2 regions of the Thermoanaerobacter siderophilus SR4 genome follow, and region 1 is predicted to be linked to the other one. Evidence: riboswitches for the same ligand, from Rfam matches in the RefSeq annotation. Region 1 holds a riboswitch; the other holds the start of a gene.

Region 1 (8,765 bases):
TTTTATATCTCCTATATTTAGAGAATTTATTAACAATTTAATTTTGTTATCTTCTATCGCAAAATTGCCTTTTAAAGTGTATGAATCATCATCTTTTATTTCAAAACTTTCTCTACTAAAAGATACTGTTACATCTTTTAACTTGTCACTGTAAGAGCGTATCATCTTTGTTACATCAACATCAGTAAAAGAAGCTGATACGCTAAAAAAGGAAAAACTCAAATCCTTATACTCCAAAGTATCCCATGGAAATTGAGAAAGGTGGCTTAATAAATAATCTAAAGAAGGAAACATTTTGTCCAAATTATCAGCCATTGCAAATATTTTTTGATAATTGGCAATTTTCTTTTTTATCTCTTCTAACATTTGGCTTTTAGCTAACTTTAATTCGTCTATTTTTTTTAGCAATTCTATTTGTTCTTTTTGTTTTTCTATAAGCTGCAATCTTTGAGAGGTTAATCTATTTTCCTCTTCTCTTTTATAGTTTACAAGCTTATTTAAATTTTCTAGTTTATTGTAAAAATAATTGGTTACAATGTCTATGTAAATAAGCCTATGCAATAATTCGCTGGAATTTTGTGACATAAGCAGAAGTGATAATATAGCATTTGTTCCATCCATATACAAAAACCTAAACCAAGTCTTTATTATTTCTTTTTCCTTTTCTATGTCTTTATCTACCATTTGTATTTCTTTAGATTTTTCCTGAATAGCTACAGTTAAATTTTCAATCTCTATTGCTAAATCTTCTAAAGACTTTTGGGTTTTAAGCCTTTCTACCTCAAGATTTAATAGCTCTAATACAAGTTTTTGTTCCTCCTCCTTCGCCTTATCAAAATCCGAAGAAGTATCACTTTGCGCTGGTACTAGTATAAAATTAAATAAAAATATACTCCCAATTATAATAGCTATCAACTTTTTCATAAAACCCCTCATTTAATATAGCATTTTTTGTTCTACATGGAACTATTTAACATTAACTAGTCCACAGTAATCTTGTCTTTTATCTGTTCAAACATTTTAGGACCTATTCTCGGAACATTCATTATGTCTTCAATTTTTTTAAAAGAACCTTTATTTTCTCTAAATTCGATTATCCTTTCAGCCGTCACAGGTCCTATTCCTGGCAAAGTTTGCAATTCTTCTTTAGTCGCAGTATTTATATTTATTTTTTCATTTTTCTGTATTGTACTAGTAGGAGAAATATTATTTGTTTCACCCTTTTTTGGAACTATTATCATTTGTTCATCCTTAACTTTTTGCGCGAGATTTATATTTGTGAGGTCTGCTTCTTCCAAAGGTCCTCCTGCTTTATTTATAGCATCTATAATCCTTTCTCCTTCTTTCATAGTGTAGACTCCTGGATTTTTTACTAATCCTGTTACATATACTTTTATTTCCAAAGGCTTTTCTTTGTTCTCTTCACTCTCTACAATTCTTTCCACTGGCACACTCTCATTGCTTGCATTGACGACAAATTCATTTTTTAATTTATAATTTTTGTAAATTACATATCCTGAAAATGCCAATATAAAGCATAATATAGCAACTATAGCATATTGCTGCTTTTTTGAAAAATAAGGCATACTAACACCTCTTTTTACAGCTTCCTTTATTTATTTCTACATGAATTAAAAAATTCCTTTTTATTTTTCACATTTTTTTGGTATACTTTAGGTATGAGCATAAATTGGAGGCATGGCAATGAAAAAGATAATAGCTTGTTTACTTACACTCTTTATTTTAGTAGCTCAAATAACTCCTATATACGCTAACGTACCGCCACCGCCCGAAATCGTAGGCCCAACTGCAGTTTTAATGGATTTTACAACAGGTCAAGTATTGTATGACAAAAATATGCACAAAAGAATGTACCCCGCAAGCACAACTAAAATTCTTACTGCAATTATTGCTATAGAAAAGGGAAACTTAAACGATATTGTAACTGCAAGCGATAATGTTACAAAAATAGATGGAAATTCCATATTTCTTTCTCCTGGTGAACAACTTACGTTAGAGCAATTACTTTATGCGCTTTTGTTAGAATCTGCCAATGATGCAGCAATAGCAATTGCTGAACACATTGGTGGGAGCATAGAAAACTTTGCTAAAATGATGAATGAAAAAGCTAAAGAAATTGGAGCTTATGATAGCCATTTTGTAAATCCAAATGGTCTTCCTGATGAAAATCATTATTCGACCCCTTATGATATGGCATTAATAGCAAGGTATGCAATGCAAAATCCTGAATTTAGAAAAATAGTAACTACAATACATTATCAAATTCCCCCTACTAATAAGTTTGATAAAGTAAGAGATCTATGGTTAAGCAACCGCTTAATTAAACCTTCAAGTTTTCACTATGAAGGCGCCGATGGAGTAAAAACAGGATACACGGTTGCAGCAGGTCAAGTTTTAGTAGCTTCTGCAACAAGAGACGGCCACAGACTTATATCCGTCATAATGGGAGACCAAGGAACAAATATCTGGACAGATACTATAAAGCTTTTAGACTACGGATTTCAAAACTTTACTTTAGTGAAAAAAACAGAAAAAGGTGAGGTAGTAACTTATATCGACTTGGGAAAATCTCACTTTAAACTTCCTCTTATTGCAAAAGAAGACTTTTACTATGAAGTCCCTAAAGGGCAAGAAAATTCTATAGAAACTCAAATAATACTAAATAAAAACATAAAAGCGCCAATAAATAAAGGAGATACATTAGGATACATTAAATACACTTTAAATGAAAAGGAAATAGGCACAAATCCTCTTATTGCAACCGAATCTGTTTATAAAAACTTTTGGGGAAATTATTATATGGATGTACAATCTTCTGGGGTAAAAAATACAATGTATACTAACCCTGTAAGATTCATTACTGGAACAACAATTTTAGGAATAGCTTTTATCCTTTGGAGAAGACGGAAAATTAGAAATAGAAAGAAATATATTTTCTCAAAATATTGATTTAAAAAAAGGGCAGAATGCCCTCTTTTTATGCATATATTTGGTTGTCATTGAGACTTCTACTTCTTCCCATGTCCTTTATAAAAGAATCAACATTAAAAAATCTTTTTAAAATTTTAAAATAATACAACTCTTCTTTAGACTTTATTTCAAAACCGTTAGGTAGGAATCTATTTTTTATATACTCTGCATCACTAATTTCTGATTCGGCTATTTTATTTAATATTTCAGATGTACCAGTTCCTATTGCAAATTTTTCTTTTCTTCTCCATACAATTGATTCTGGTAAATAATTTTCTGCAAGCTTTCTAAGTATCCACTTTTCGGTTTTTTCTCGGCCGTTAATTTTAAATGACGGTGTTATTTTAAATGCGTACCGTAACACTTCTATATCTAAAAACGGTACACGTCCCTCAATGGAATGTGCCATTGTCATTCTGTCAACTCTTTGAAGATTTGTATTATGCAAATTTCGAGTTATATATTTTAATTCGGATTGTAATTTCCAAGGATTTGTATAATTTTTGAGGTAATGGTATCCGCTAAACAACTCATCAGCACCTTCTCCCGAAAGAATAACTTTTACGTAATTGCTTGCAAGTTTTGATACAAAATATGTTGCAACAGCACTTCTGACTAAGGCTGGATCACAGGATTCAAGATGATATATAACTTTGGGTAAAACTTTTTTTATGTCCTCCTCTGTATAAATAAATTCATGGTGAATCGTACCTACATAATCAGCAACAACTCTTGCATTCTTTAAGTCATTACTTCCTTCGACACCTACTGCAAATGAGTGAAGGGGATTTTTGTATTTTGCTGCTATTGCTGCTATAAGGCTGCTATCCAATCCGCCACTTAAAAATACTCCAACAGGCACATCAGCAATCAACCTTTTTCTTACTGAATCCTCTAATCTAAGCCTTAATCCATTAATAATATTATCAACATCTGCAAAATACATCGGATCCTGTGGAATTGAATAATATCTCTCAAATCCATTTTCAGTTGTATAAATATATCCATTAGGAAATTCATTTATATCATCAGTTACTTCCTGAAGTGCTTTAATCTCCGAAGCAAAGGCAAAATAACCTTCTTTTGTTTTACCATAATACAATGGCTTTATTCCTAACGGATCGCGAGCAATAAATATGGTCTTTTTTTTAGAGTCATAAATAACTAAAGCAAACATTCCATCAATATAGTTAACACAATTTTTACCTAGTTCTTCAGACAAATGAATTATTACTTCGCTATCAGTATCTGTGGAAAAAATATGGTTTTTTAACTCTTTACGCAATAATTGGTAATTGTAAATTTCTCCATTATAAATAAGCCAATACCTGCCATCTTCGTTTTTTATAGGTTGGCGTCCATGATAAAGGTCAATTATCGTCAACCTATTATGGCCTAATGTAATATTTTCATCTGCAAAAATACCTGACTCATCCGGGCCACGATGTCGTATTTTATCAAGCATCCTTTGTACTTTGCTCTTATCACCAGTTCCTATAATTCCTGCCAATCCACACATTTGATTATCATTCCTCCCCTTCATATATATTTAAAGAAAATTGAATAAGGAACGTAAGAATAGATCTTACGTTCCTAAATTTTATACTGTTATAACTAATCTTTCATATTCACGTAAAATCTTTTCTACCCTTTCTTGTTCAGGTATTATTCTATGCTTCTCATAGTCATAAGCATAACATGCACCATCTATTACTTTGGTCTGCAATTCTCCTTTTGCATACTTGTTACCCTTGAGATGTGGTGCATCTAATAGACCAATCTTTATCGCCAATGCTAATACGTCTGGATCAGAAAGTGGATCAGGACTGTGAGGCGCTAAACTCTTTATCGCTTCCAATAAAATCCTTGTCTCTTTCTTTAACTGTTCTTTTCTTTGAATTACTTCTTTATCCTGAGTCAAATCAGGCATTCCAAACATAGAGTTTTTTATCACGGCTTTTACTATTTTAACGCTTTCAATTATATCTTCTGGCGTTGCAGCATGATGAGCTTCACAGTAGCCTACCACATGATAGATATGAGGCTTTATAGCCATGGAGAGATAGGCACTGGAAGCCAATTGTCCTTTAGCTTCTAAAAGGTCGGAAGGGAAACTTGCAAGCCCAGCCCTTGCCTGCCTTATAACTCTGAAATTTTCATCTTGTAATTCTTCTATCAATTCTATCTTAGCTAACATCTTTGCCAAATCCATTTTTGGTGAAATAGAAGCAGGTACATTAAACATAAACTGAGCTACATAGTCTCTTACTCCCATCTTTTTGGCATTATATGCTGCAAGATAAGCCATTGTTACTCCAATTACGTCGTGAGCATCTCTCAAGCTCCAATGATGTGCTTCGTTTACTTCTACAGGTACTCCTTTTTCAGCGTGCCATTTCATAAGCTGCTGATTTTCTCTTATGGAAGTATTTACATCCCTTGGTCCTCTGCCGTCCAATACATTATACCAGCAAAGGGGAATCGCTGCCCAAGCGTTATGGATAGTCTCTAGAAGCATCTCTGCCATCTTGAAAACATCATTTGTACCACTGTAACATCTGAGAAGAGGATAGTTACCTCTTCTTGAAGCCTCATATATTCTTATTAAGTCTTCTTTCTTTCTTATAGGAACACCGCCTGCTCCGTCCAAAGATTTGTCATATTTCTTATCAAAGAAGTGCTCTTGAGCATTTTGGTCTGGTGCTATAGAAATTACATCTAAAACTTCTGCTTCTGCTATCTTCTTAACTCCTTCTATAGTGTCCTCCAATGAAGGAAGCCCAAAGTGATGCCTTATTATAGGATAAGGATATTTATCTTCTATTCTTCCAATTAATGTATCAGCAAAAACTCTTTGTCTATGGTTTGAACTTCCTCCTCTTAAGAAATTAATTGTAGCTTCATCGCCATTTTTACCATCAAAAACTGCTGCAAATATTCCTGATTTACGAGCTACTTCTGCAGTAGGCTCTGTCCCTCCAAATACCCATTTTATATGTTGCAAATTATTTACTTCTATTTCCCTCTTGAGTTCTTCTAAAAGTTTTTCAAGAGCTGAAGGAGTTAGTCTAAAGCTTACTCCTACAATCTCCGGCTTATGTTCTTTAACAGCTTCAATCAATTTTTTAATAGGAACTGCAGGACCTAAAAATACAGTCTCATAACCTTGCTGTTCTGCAAATCTCAAAAAGTTATACACACCTGCTACATGGACGCAATTACCTATCGCTGCCGCTACAATTAACTTTTTCATGCTATCGTTACCTCCTTTCTTTTCCCTTCAACCAATTCTATAATTTCTTCAACTGTCATACCTTGTATGCCAAGCTTTTCAGCCGTTCTTCCAACTTTCCAATAATCTTTTCCGTGCATAACTGAAGCAAGATGTATAACAGCATCAATAGTGGGGGTCTTAATGCCTATTTCTTTCCCTATAGAAGACATAGGCACTAAACTCATAGGAACATCTTCAAATATATAACGACAATCTAATGTTTGAGGAGCTAATAAACCAACATAAGCTTTTGTATTTTGAATTGCCTCATATAGATTTTCTCCTTCCGCATTATAACTTTCTTTTAGCCATCTTTTAGCGGAAATAGTATTTACGCCCAGAGCTTTTGCCACCATCATTCTCTCATTATCTATTTTTTCCAATATCTTTGCAACAGAAGGAGAAATGCCTTCCCGATAATATTCAAAATTCCCTTTAGTAGTTTCTATTCTCGCTGCATTCAAAAGAGTAGGGGTGGGATGAAAAACAGCTCCAAAATTGTTAAGACTCGTTTCAAGAACATTTTGCGCCGGAATAAACTGAGAAAATGCAGTATTAAGTGTTTCCACCACTATTTCTGTTTTTTCTTTAGGTATTGCAGCAACAGACACTACTTCTTTTATTTTGTATATTTTAGCTCTTCCCATGGAAGACCTGCAGGCGTATATAAAAGTATCTGTTTCTGCAATAACTACATCTAAATCTTCTCTTTTTCTTGTAACATTATGAAACTCTAAAGCACCACCAGTTCTCCCAGGGTTTAATACAATTATTTGACCATCCCTAAGATATGGCAGCATGTCTTCGGCAATTTTATAATGGGCAGAAGCAGGAACTACAACTAAAACTATATCAACATCTTTAATAGCTTTCTCCATGTCATCAGTTATCACATTTAACTTGCCAAACCCTTCTACTTCTCCTTCTAATTCAATTCCACCTTTTTCTATAATAGGAAGTAATTTTTGATAGGTTCTATTGTACAAATTAACTTTATAGCCTTTTAAAGCGAGATGCCCCGCTATCGCTTGACCCCCATTCCCAGCTCCAATTACTGCAAAAGAGAGTTGTTTCATTTTTACTACCCCCTTTTAAAGAAATGAAAAAGCTATAGAGGGAAATCTATAGCTTTAACCTTCGGTGTCTGTAAAAACCCAAAAAGACACCAATGCTATCATCCTCCTCTTTCAACGCTTACGAGGTTAGCTGACGGGTTCGGGTCGAAAGATAACCCTACCATCTTTTAAAAGATGGATTCACCCCAGAAAGTGGTTCCCCCGCTTCTTTACGAATTCAGCGTTTAGCATTTTATTTAATTTTCAATTTATTTTTATTATATCATAAAATCAAATATTTGTAAAGGAAAACAGACTAATATTTACCAAAATCCTCTCCTACCCTTATTTCATCCAAATAATTATATATAGTATATCTGGAAACACAGAGTATTTTTGCTACGTAATCCACAGCGCCCCTTATTAAGAAAGTCCCTTTTGCATCTAACATTTTCACTATCTGAACCTTTTCTTCTTTTGTCATAAAATTTACAGGTTTACCATAATTCTCTAATGTAGTATTCACAATGCTTTCCAAAACATCACTTACACTGCCCGTATAACTTTCTCTATTTTCTTCTGTAGTATCAGCTACTTCACAGAATTCTGATAAGGTATTTTTCACCATAATAAATTCTGAAATATCGATATTAATTGTAAGGCACCCAATGGGCTTGCCATTTTCATCTTTTATAAAAATCGCGGACGACTTCAAAATTTTTCCATCATTGCTCTTGTTTTTATAATTTATTAAATTCTCAATATTATCTGATTTCAATACTTTTAATATAGCCTCAGGCAATGGAGCCCCCACTTCTCTTCCCGTAACATGGGGATTTATGATCGCAATGATAGGATTTTGTGGGGAAGAAAAGTCATGTAATGCCACTTCGCAATTTTTGCCAAATGTATTAGCTATACCTTCCAGTACTGGGATCATGCTTTTTAAGATAGGATGTGTTCCCATTGGCTTTGAATCCCCCTAATCATACAATATTAAATATATGCGGTAGAGAGTAAAAAATGACACAAGAGATAACAGCATTAAAAATTTATTAACGTTATTATACATACCTTAAATGCGGTTGTCAAGCACTATTTCCTTTGCATCTGCCCACAATCTTTCTAAATTATAAAATTCCCTTTCGGGTTGTTGAAATATGTGAACTATTACATCTCCATAATCCATCAAAATCCACTTGCCCCAATTGTAACCCTCAATATGATCAACAAAAACGCCGTCTTCCATAAGTTTTTTTCAATTTCGTCTGTCAATGCTTTGACGTGAGTATCCGAACTGCCAGTGGCAATAACAAAATAATCTGCGACAATCGTTAAATCTCCTATATACAAGATCTTTATATCATAAGCTTTTTTGTCTTCTAAAACTTTATAAATTTTAGACACCTTATCTTTTCCGTCTATCACTAAATCACCCTCCATTT
Region 2 (8,765 bases), 600 kb from region 1:
CTTGCAGGAGATACATTAGAAGTGGCGAAAGCTTACAGAGATATAACTCCCCTTGATGAAAAGATAACCATTTTAGTTGATACTTTTAAAGACGAAGTGGAAGAGGCTTTGAGGGTTGCTGAATTTTTAGGGGATAGATTATACGGAGTAAGACTTGATACTCCATCAGAAAGAGGTGGAGTTACACCTAGTTTAGTGTATGAACTAAGGCAAAGATTAAATCAAAAAGGATTTACAAATGTAAAAATTATAGTTTCTGGAGGTTTAAACCCAGAACGGGTAGCAGAACTTTCTGAAAGTGGAGCAGATGCTTTTGGAGTAGGAAGTTACATATCTGATGCTCAACCTATTGATATGACAATGGATATAAAAGAAGTGGAAGGAGTACCTATTGCTAAAAGAGGGAGAATTCCTGGAATTATCGAAAATAAAAAATTGAAAAAGATAAAATAGTTTTCGGAGATGATAGTTAATGAGAAAATTTATTATATTATCTTTCATTTTGATGTTTATTTTTACAGGATGCAAAACTACTCCGCAAAATATGGTAAATTTACCTCAAGCATCTGAGGACAAAACTAAGATTGAAGAAGAAAAGCCAGTAGAGGGTGGCACTTTAAGAGTAAATATTACTTCTTTTGATACATTAAATCCTTTTTTGAATGACAATGAGAGAGTAAGGCAAATGTTAAATTTGTCATTGGAAGGATTAGTTACCTTGGATAAAACTTTAAAACCTATTCCTCAATTAGCAGAAAACTGGCAGATAAATGGACTTAATATAAAATTTTATTTAAAAAAGAATGTTAAATGGCAGGATGGAGTAAGTTTTACAGCTAATGATGTAAAATTTACTTTTGATTCTTTTAAAAATAAGGATGTAAAAAGTCCTTATAGGGATATTCTCATTAACTATCTCTCCTCTTATAAGACAAATGGTGATTATGAATTTGAAGTTGTTTTAAATAAACCTGTTGCAAATCCAATAGCTTTGTTTACTTTTCCTATTCTAGCTGAGCACCAATATAAAGGTAAGGAAGATATTTTAAATAAAGATATTGTACCTATTGGTACAGGGTCATATAAGATATCTTCTTACAGCGTTGGCAGAGAAATTATTTTTGAAAGAAATCCTTATTATAGAGGCGACAAACCTTATATAGATAGTATAGTGTTTAAAATTGTGCCTGATGAAAATGCTATGATAACATCTTTTCAAAGCAAAGAAGCAGATTTTACTTTTTTAAGTGACATAGACTGGGATAAATACAAAGAAATTTCAAACGTAAATATTTATAAATACGTTATGCAAGATTATGTATTTATGGCCCCTAATTATCAAAAGCCAGCTTTGAAAGATTCAAATGTCAGGAAAGCGATGTGTTATGGAATAGATGTTGACAAAATTTTGAGAGATGTATATTTCAGTCATGGGTTAAAGTCATGTATTCCCGTTCGCCCTGATTCGTGGCTTTATAGCAATAAAATAGTATCTCATAATTACGATATAAAAGAGGCAAATAAAATATTAGAGGAAAGTGGTTGGAATTTAGTTAAAGGGATAAGGAGCAATGGAACTTATCAGCTCAAATTTGATTTGCTGGTAAATGCAAATAATCCATATTTGATTAAAGTTGCTAAAATTATAAAGAATAATTTAAAAGATGTAGGAATTGAAATAAACATTGTACCAAAAGATTGGAGCAATTTACTAAGTTCTGTATATTCGGGTAAATTTGATTTGGTGTTAATGGAGTGGAATTTAAGTTATAATCAAGATATGTCTACAATGTTTATGACAAAAGGCAAAGACAATTTTATGGGTTATAGTAATTCTAAAGTTGATGAAATATATAGTAGAATTTTTTATGATTCAGAAGAGAATTCTTTAAAAACAGATTATCAGGCTTTGGAACAAGTTTTTTTAGAGGAACAACCCATAATTGGCCTTTTCTATATTGAAGGAGCAGTTATGGCATATGACAATGTAAAAGTTGTGGACCCTACTGGATTTAATGTTTTTAACAATATAGAAAAATGGTATATCAAAAAATAGGTATTGACACTGACCTAAAAAGATTATATAATTCATAGTGTGACGAAATTAAATAAAGCGTGCGGTGGTGGCGGAACTGGCAGACGCGTACGTTTGGGTGTACGACTACTCAGTGATGGATATTTTAATTGAAATGATTAATAGGTTTGCCACCTTGACAAACGAGTTAAGTGAGCAGTATAATAAAAACGCAGGCGGGCGTGCTGGAATTGGCAGACAGGCATGTTTGAGGGGCATGTGAGAGATAATCTCGTGTGGGTTCAAGTCCCACCGCCCGCACCATAAATAAAAGAGAAAAGAGGCGTTAAGCCTTTTATTTTTTGTCACACAAATTATTAATTTTTTATAAAATATATTAAAAAAAGATTAAAAAATTTAAGAAAATGTAATGTAAACATTGACTTTGACTGTAGGATATGATAAGATAAGACAAAAGGACAAAATATGCAATCTTGCCGAATCCGAAAGGTACGGAGGAACCGCTTTTTGGGGTTAATCTGTAGCTTTAAGCTGCAGTAGGGATACCTTCTGTCCCGCACCCGACAGCTAACTCCGGAGGCAATAAAGGAAGGAGATTTGCAGTGGATCAGCGAATAGGAAAGATGATTTTTGGAATTTCTGTGTTTGGTGCGACGCTGATTGGTAGCTCTTTTTTGAACCCAGCGTTTGCGGAAGGACTGGGAGTTGGAAAGATTACAGGCAATTATGTAAATGTGCGGACTCAAGGAAGCTTATCAGGAAGTGTCATTGCCCGCTTAAATTGGAATGACACAGTGACTGTGTTAGATAAGGAAAACGGGTGGTACAAGATAAAGCTTTCTGATGGAAGAGAAGGATGGGTTTTTGGTGAATATTTATCCGTAAGAAATTCTTCTAATGTCTCAAGAGGAGATTCGGAAAAAGCAGCAAGTGTTGGTATAGTGACAGGTAGTTACGTTAATGTGAGAAGTGAAGCGGGTTTATCTGGCAGCGTTGTAGCACAGCTTAACAAGAATACTACAGTGAATGTGTTGGGTAAACAAAATGGGTGGTATAAAATAAAGCTTTCGGACGGAAGAGAAGGATGGATTTACGGAGAATACTTAGCAGTGAGGAGCCCTTCAAGTATCTCAAGGGGTGAAGTAGATAGGAGTTTGATAGATAAGTTAATAGATTTTGCCAAGTCTTTTGTGGGGACTCCTTATGTCTATGGAGGTTCAACTCCAAAAGGATTTGATTGTTCCGGCTTTGTTCAATATGTTTTCAAGAATGTAGGTATTAATTTACCAAGAACGGCAAATGAGCAAGCTACTGCAGGAGAATATGTAAGTTATAACAATCTTCAACCAGGAGATTTGGTATTTTTTAAAACTTTAGGAAGCAGTGTGATAAATCATTCAGGAATATATATAGGTAATGGTGAGTTTATACAAAGCTCTTCAGGTAGAGGGAAGGTCATAATAAGTCCTTTAAACGAAGGGTATTATAAAGAACATTATGTTACAGCAAGAAGAATTATAAAATGACCTATGATAAAAAGAGTGCTCTAGAGAGTGCTCTTTTTTATATTGACTATTTTTATTCCTTGAGATATTATATAATACTGTATACGCGATATAGCCTATTTTATGGAAGGAGATACCTTATGAAATTTGTAAGAGAAGATGTAAGAAATATAGCCATTATTGCCCATGTTGATCATGGTAAAACTACTTTGGTTGATGCTATGCTTAAACAAAGCGGTATTTTTAGGGCAAATGAAAAAGTTGAGGAAAGGATCTTGGATTTTAACGATTTAGAAAGAGAAAGAGGTATAACAATTCTTGCTAAAAATACTGCTGTTAGATATAAAGATGTGAAAATAAATATAGTGGATACCCCAGGACATGCAGATTTTAGCGGTGAAGTAGAGCGAGTATTAAAAATGGTAGATGGGGTACTTTTGTTGGTAGATTCTTTTGAAGGACCTATGCCACAGACCCGTTTTGTATTAAGTAAAGCATTGGAACTGGATCTAAAACCTATAGTTGTCATAAATAAAATTGATAGGCCTGATGCAAGGCCTCAGGAGGTTATTGACGAAGTCTTAGATCTATTTATTGAATTAGGAGCAAATGATGACCAAATTGATTTCCCTGTTGTCTACACCTCTGCAAAAGAAGGTATAGCAAAATTAAGTTTAGAAGAAGAGTCTCATGACTTGAGACCTCTTTTTGATACGATTTTAGACTATATTCCTGCACCAATAGGAGATATTGAAGCACCATTACAACTTATAGTGACTACTTTAGATTATGATGATTACATTGGGAGAATTGCCATTGGAAAAGTAGTTAGAGGAAAAATAATTTCAGGGGAAGAAGCGGCTATATGTAAAAGAGATGGGTCAATACAAAAAGTTCACATAAATAATCTATATCAGTTTGAAGGACTAAAAAGAGTGCAAGTAGAAGAAGCAAGCTTGGGAGATATTGTGGCGGTTTCTGGCATAAGCGATATTGAGATTGGAGAGACCATTGCAGATAGAGATAACCCCGAGGCGGTAGACTTTGTTCGCATAGAAGAGCCAACAGTTTCTATGACTTTTAGTGTAAATACCAGTCCTTTTGCTGGAACTGAGGGTAAATACGTTACTTCAAGACATTTAAGAGAAAGGCTTTTTAAAGAGCTAGAGACAAACGTCGCATTGCGAGTTGAAGAAACAGATTCTACTGATTCTTTTAAGGTGTCTGGAAGAGGAGAGCTGCATCTTTCTATTTTAATTGAGACTATGAGACGGGAAGGGTATGAATTACAGGTTTCTAAGCCTACAGTGATTTTTAAAGAAATAAATGGAGTAAAAATGGAACCTATTGAACTTTTGACAATAGATATTCCTGAAGAATATATGGGAGTTGTAATGGAAAAATTAGGACCGAGAAAAGCTGAATTGATGGATATGCACACATTAAAGCCAGGAACTATAAGGCTTAAGTTTAAAATACCTACACGAGGCTTAATAGGGTATCGGTCTGAATTTTTAACAGATACAAAAGGAAATGGCATAATGACCTCTGTCTTTTATGATTATGCACCTTACAAAGGAGACATTCCTTCTCGTACGAGAGGCGCTCTTGTAGCTTTTGAGACGGGGGTTGCGACAACTTATGGCCTTTACAATGCTCAAGAGAGAGGGACACTTTTTATAGAGCCAGGTACAAAAGTGTATGAAGGGATGGTTGTGGGAGTTAATTCAAGAAGTGGAGATATTGATGTCAATGTATGTAAGAAAAAACATGTGACAAATTTAAGGTCTGCAACGGCGGATGAGGCTTTGAGGCTATCTCCTGTAAAAAAGATGTCCTTAGAAGAAGCATTAGAGTTTATAGATAATGATGAATTAGTGGAAGTTACTCCTCAAAGCATTAGAATACGAAAAAAGATTTTGGATTCACAACAAAGATATAAAAATGCAAAATATAACAAATAAGGGAGCCTTTTTGGCTCCTTTATTATTTATGTGCGCCCGGCATGGGCGATAACTAGGCGGTGAAAGTCCGCTGTGGGCTTGGTAGTGGGAACCACTAGCCAAGAGCAAGGGTGTCCATCGTGAGGTGGAATCTGAAGGAAGCTTAAGGCAAAATCTCGGTCTGATGAACAAGAACCAGATAAGAGGCTGAATTGGGATGGATGAGTTTGCGTAACAAAACGAAGTCCAACACTACCCGAATCCCATACAGTAAATCTGGCAGATATATGAGATGAAAGTTATCGTTCTTACCCGGGGAGGTCTCAAGGATAAGTCATGGAAGTAAAATCTGAAGTGACAACCCATACAGTGATGTATGGTTGAACCTTGAGAAGTCAGCAGAGGTCATAGTACTTATCTAGACATGAATAGATAAGGAAGGACCGAACGTTAGGAGGTTTTGGAAATCTTATGGACTCGAAAGATATGCAGAGACTGCAGACAACTCAACAAAGAGGCTATCCGTTGAATAGAGAAATGGAATTTCAAAAGACAACGGAAGTGCATAGTATATCATCGGCGTCGGAAGATGGAAGAAACGAGGTACAAAGATATACCGGCAAGATGCTTGAAATGATAGTAGAACGAGGGAACATGGAAGCAGCATACAAGCGCGTTGTTGCAAATAAAGGAAGCCATGGAGTCGATGGGATGGAAGTAGATGAACTTCTACCGTATCTCAAAGAAAACTGGCCAACCATAAAACAACAACTGCTGGAGGGGAAATACAAACCACAACCAGTGCGAAGAGTAGAAATTCCCAAACCAGATGGAGGAGTAAGACTACTAGGAATACCTACAGCACTAGATAGACTAATACAACAAGCAATAGCCCAAATACTGAATAAAGTCTACAACCATACATTTTCAGATAGCAGTTATGGATTCAGACCAGGACGCAGTGCAAAAGACGCAATAAAAGCCGCAGAAGCATACATAAATGAAGGATACACATTGGTTGTAGATATGGACTTAGAAAAGTTCTTTGACAGAGTAAACCACGACATAATAATGTCCAAACTAGAAAAGCGGATAGGGGACAAAAGAGTACTAAAGTTAATACGAAGATACCTAGAATCAGGAGTAATGATAAACGGAATCAAAATATCAACAGAAGAAGGGACACCCCAAGGAGGGCCATTAAGTCCCCTATTAGCAAACATAATGTTGGACGAACTAGACAAAGAACTTGAAAGGAGAGGGCACAAATTCTGCCGATATGCAGATGACTGCAACATATATGTAAAAAGCAGGTCTGCAGGAAACAGAGTAATGAAGAGCATAAAGAAATTCATAGAAAGCAAATTAAAACTAAAAGTCAACGAAGCAAAAAGTGCTGTAGATAGACCATGGAGAAGAAAATTTCTTGGATTTTCATTCTACACAAAAGAAAACGAAGTAAGAATAAGAATCCATGAAAAATCCATCAAAAGGTTTAAGGAAAAAGTAAGAGAAATAACCAATCGGAACAAGGGAATAAGCATGGAAAACAGAATAAAAAGACTAAATCAAATAACAACAGGATGGGTCAACTATTTTGGATTAGCAGACGCGAAAAGCATAATGAAAACCCTTGACGAATGGATAAGGCGAAGACTAAGGGCATGTATATGGAAACAATGGAAGAAGATAAAAACGAAGCATGATAACTTAGTAAAACTAGGAGTAGAAGAACAAAAAGCCTGGGAATACGCCAATACAAGGAAAGGCTACTGGAGAATATCCAATAGCCCAATCCTAAATAAGACTCTTACAAATAAATACTTTGAAAGCATAGGTTATAAGAGTTTATCCCAAAGATATCTAATTGTACACAATTCCTAATGAACCGCCGTATACCGAACGGTACGTACGGTGGTGTGAGAGGACGCTGAATAAAATAATTATTCAGCTCCTACTCGATATAGGAATTGACTCTTTGCAAATTTTGTGGCAAAGTTAATATATAAGGAATTAAATTAGTAAAGGGTGTGTTGTAAATGGGCGATAATTTGAGAAATGATATTTTGATGAGATTAAAGACGATAAAAGGGCACATAGCAGGGATAGAAAAAATGGTAGAAGAGTCAAAAAGTTGTGAGGAAATTTTATTGCAGATAGCAGCTGTAAAAGCTTCTTTAGAAAAAGTGGGCATGTCTATAATACAAGAGCATGCTAAGGAGTGTATATTAGCAAGTGAAGATGGAAAGGCTACCTATGAAGAAGTACAGCGAACTATTAATTTGTTAATCAAGTTTGCAAAATAGATAAAAGGGATGATGCCTATGGAAGTATACCTTGACAACAGTGCTACTACACGAGTTAGGAAAGAAGTTATAGAGAAAATGGTAGAGGTTTTAGAAAATGAATATGGCAATCCTTCTTCGTTACATTTGAAAGGGTATCAGGCTGAAAAATTGATGAAAGAAGCAAGAGAAAATGTTGCTAAACTAATTAACGGAGATATTGAGGGGATTGTTTTTACTTCTGGTGGTACAGAATCAAACAATCTTGCTTTAATTGGAGTAGCGGAGAGTTTGAGAAAAAAGGGTAATCATATAATTTCTTCCGCTATTGAACATCCCTCTGTACTTAATGTGCTAAAATATTTAGAGGAAAATGGCTTTGAAGTAACCTATTTAGCTGTGGATAAAACAGGAAAAGTAGATGTAAAAGACTTAAAAAGAGCTATAACTGACAAAACGATTCTCATTTCAATTATGGCTGTTAACAATGAAATAGGTACGATTGAGCCAATAGAGGAAATAGGTGAAATAGCAAAGGAAAGAGGTATAATTTTTCATGTTGATGCTATACAGGCAGTGGGAAAAATAAATATAGATGTAAAAAAGCAAAATTTAGATATGATTTCTTTAAGCAGTCATAAAATACACGGCCCTAAAGGTGTAGGAGCCTTATATATTGATAAATCAGTAAAGATTAGGCCAATAATTTTTGGAGGAGGACAAGAAAAAAATTTAAGGTCTGGGACAGAAAATATGCCAGGAATTGTGGGATTTGGTGTGGCTAGCAAATTAGCCAAAGAAAATTTCCACGGTAATGTAAGCAAATTAATGACCTTAAAGAAGCAACTTTATCAAGGCATAGTTTCTGAAATAAAAGATGTTCATTTAAACGGGCCAAATGTTGAAGAGGGAGCGCCACATATACTCAATATTTCTTTTGCCGGTGTGAGGGGAGAGGTGCTTTTACACGCTCTTGAAGAAAAGGGCATATATGTTT

What was found. A riboswitch is a leader RNA that binds a small molecule or an ion and turns the genes downstream of it on or off. The one in region 1 is predicted to bind cyclic di-AMP.
Region 2: linked by a shared signal. The riboswitch ahead of THESIDRAFT1_RS09465 (C40 family peptidase) and the one ahead of THESIDRAFT1_RS12620 (NAD/NADP-dependent octopine/nopaline dehydrogenase family protein) in region 1 are both predicted to bind cyclic di-AMP.

Annotation. Positions count from the first base shown of each region.
Region 1 is NZ_CM001486.1:2,528,766-2,537,530, forward strand. It holds gene THESIDRAFT1_RS12595 (coiled-coil domain-containing protein) at 1-924, opposite strand, end outside; gene THESIDRAFT1_RS12600 (helix-hairpin-helix domain-containing protein) at 981-1,586, opposite strand; gene THESIDRAFT1_RS12605 (D-alanyl-D-alanine carboxypeptidase family protein) at 1,705-2,970, shown strand; gene asnB (asparagine synthase B) at 2,999-4,510, opposite strand; gene THESIDRAFT1_RS12615 (cobalamin-dependent protein) at 4,592-6,244, opposite strand; gene THESIDRAFT1_RS12620 (NAD/NADP-dependent octopine/nopaline dehydrogenase family protein) at 6,241-7,341, opposite strand; cyclic di-AMP (ydaO/yuaA leader) riboswitch at 7,443-7,574, opposite strand; gene THESIDRAFT1_RS12625 (helix-turn-helix transcriptional regulator) at 7,637-8,287, opposite strand; partial or broken gene rsfS (ribosome silencing factor) at 8,396-8,748, opposite strand; gene THESIDRAFT1_RS12635 (LCP family protein) at 8,765-8,765, opposite strand, start outside.
Region 2 is NZ_CM001486.1:1,930,110-1,938,874, forward strand. It holds gene THESIDRAFT1_RS09450 (nicotinate phosphoribosyltransferase) at 1-453, shown strand, start outside; gene THESIDRAFT1_RS09455 (peptide ABC transporter substrate-binding protein) at 473-2,056, shown strand; tRNA gene THESIDRAFT1_RS09460 (tRNA-Leu) at 2,251-2,338, shown strand; cyclic di-AMP (ydaO/yuaA leader) riboswitch at 2,500-2,632, shown strand; gene THESIDRAFT1_RS09465 (C40 family peptidase) at 2,638-3,561, shown strand; gene typA (translational GTPase TypA) at 3,681-5,504, shown strand; gene ltrA (group II intron reverse transcriptase/maturase) at 5,955-7,367, shown strand; gene THESIDRAFT1_RS09480 (metal-sensitive transcriptional regulator) at 7,523-7,789, shown strand; gene THESIDRAFT1_RS09485 (cysteine desulfurase family protein) at 7,808-8,765, shown strand, end outside.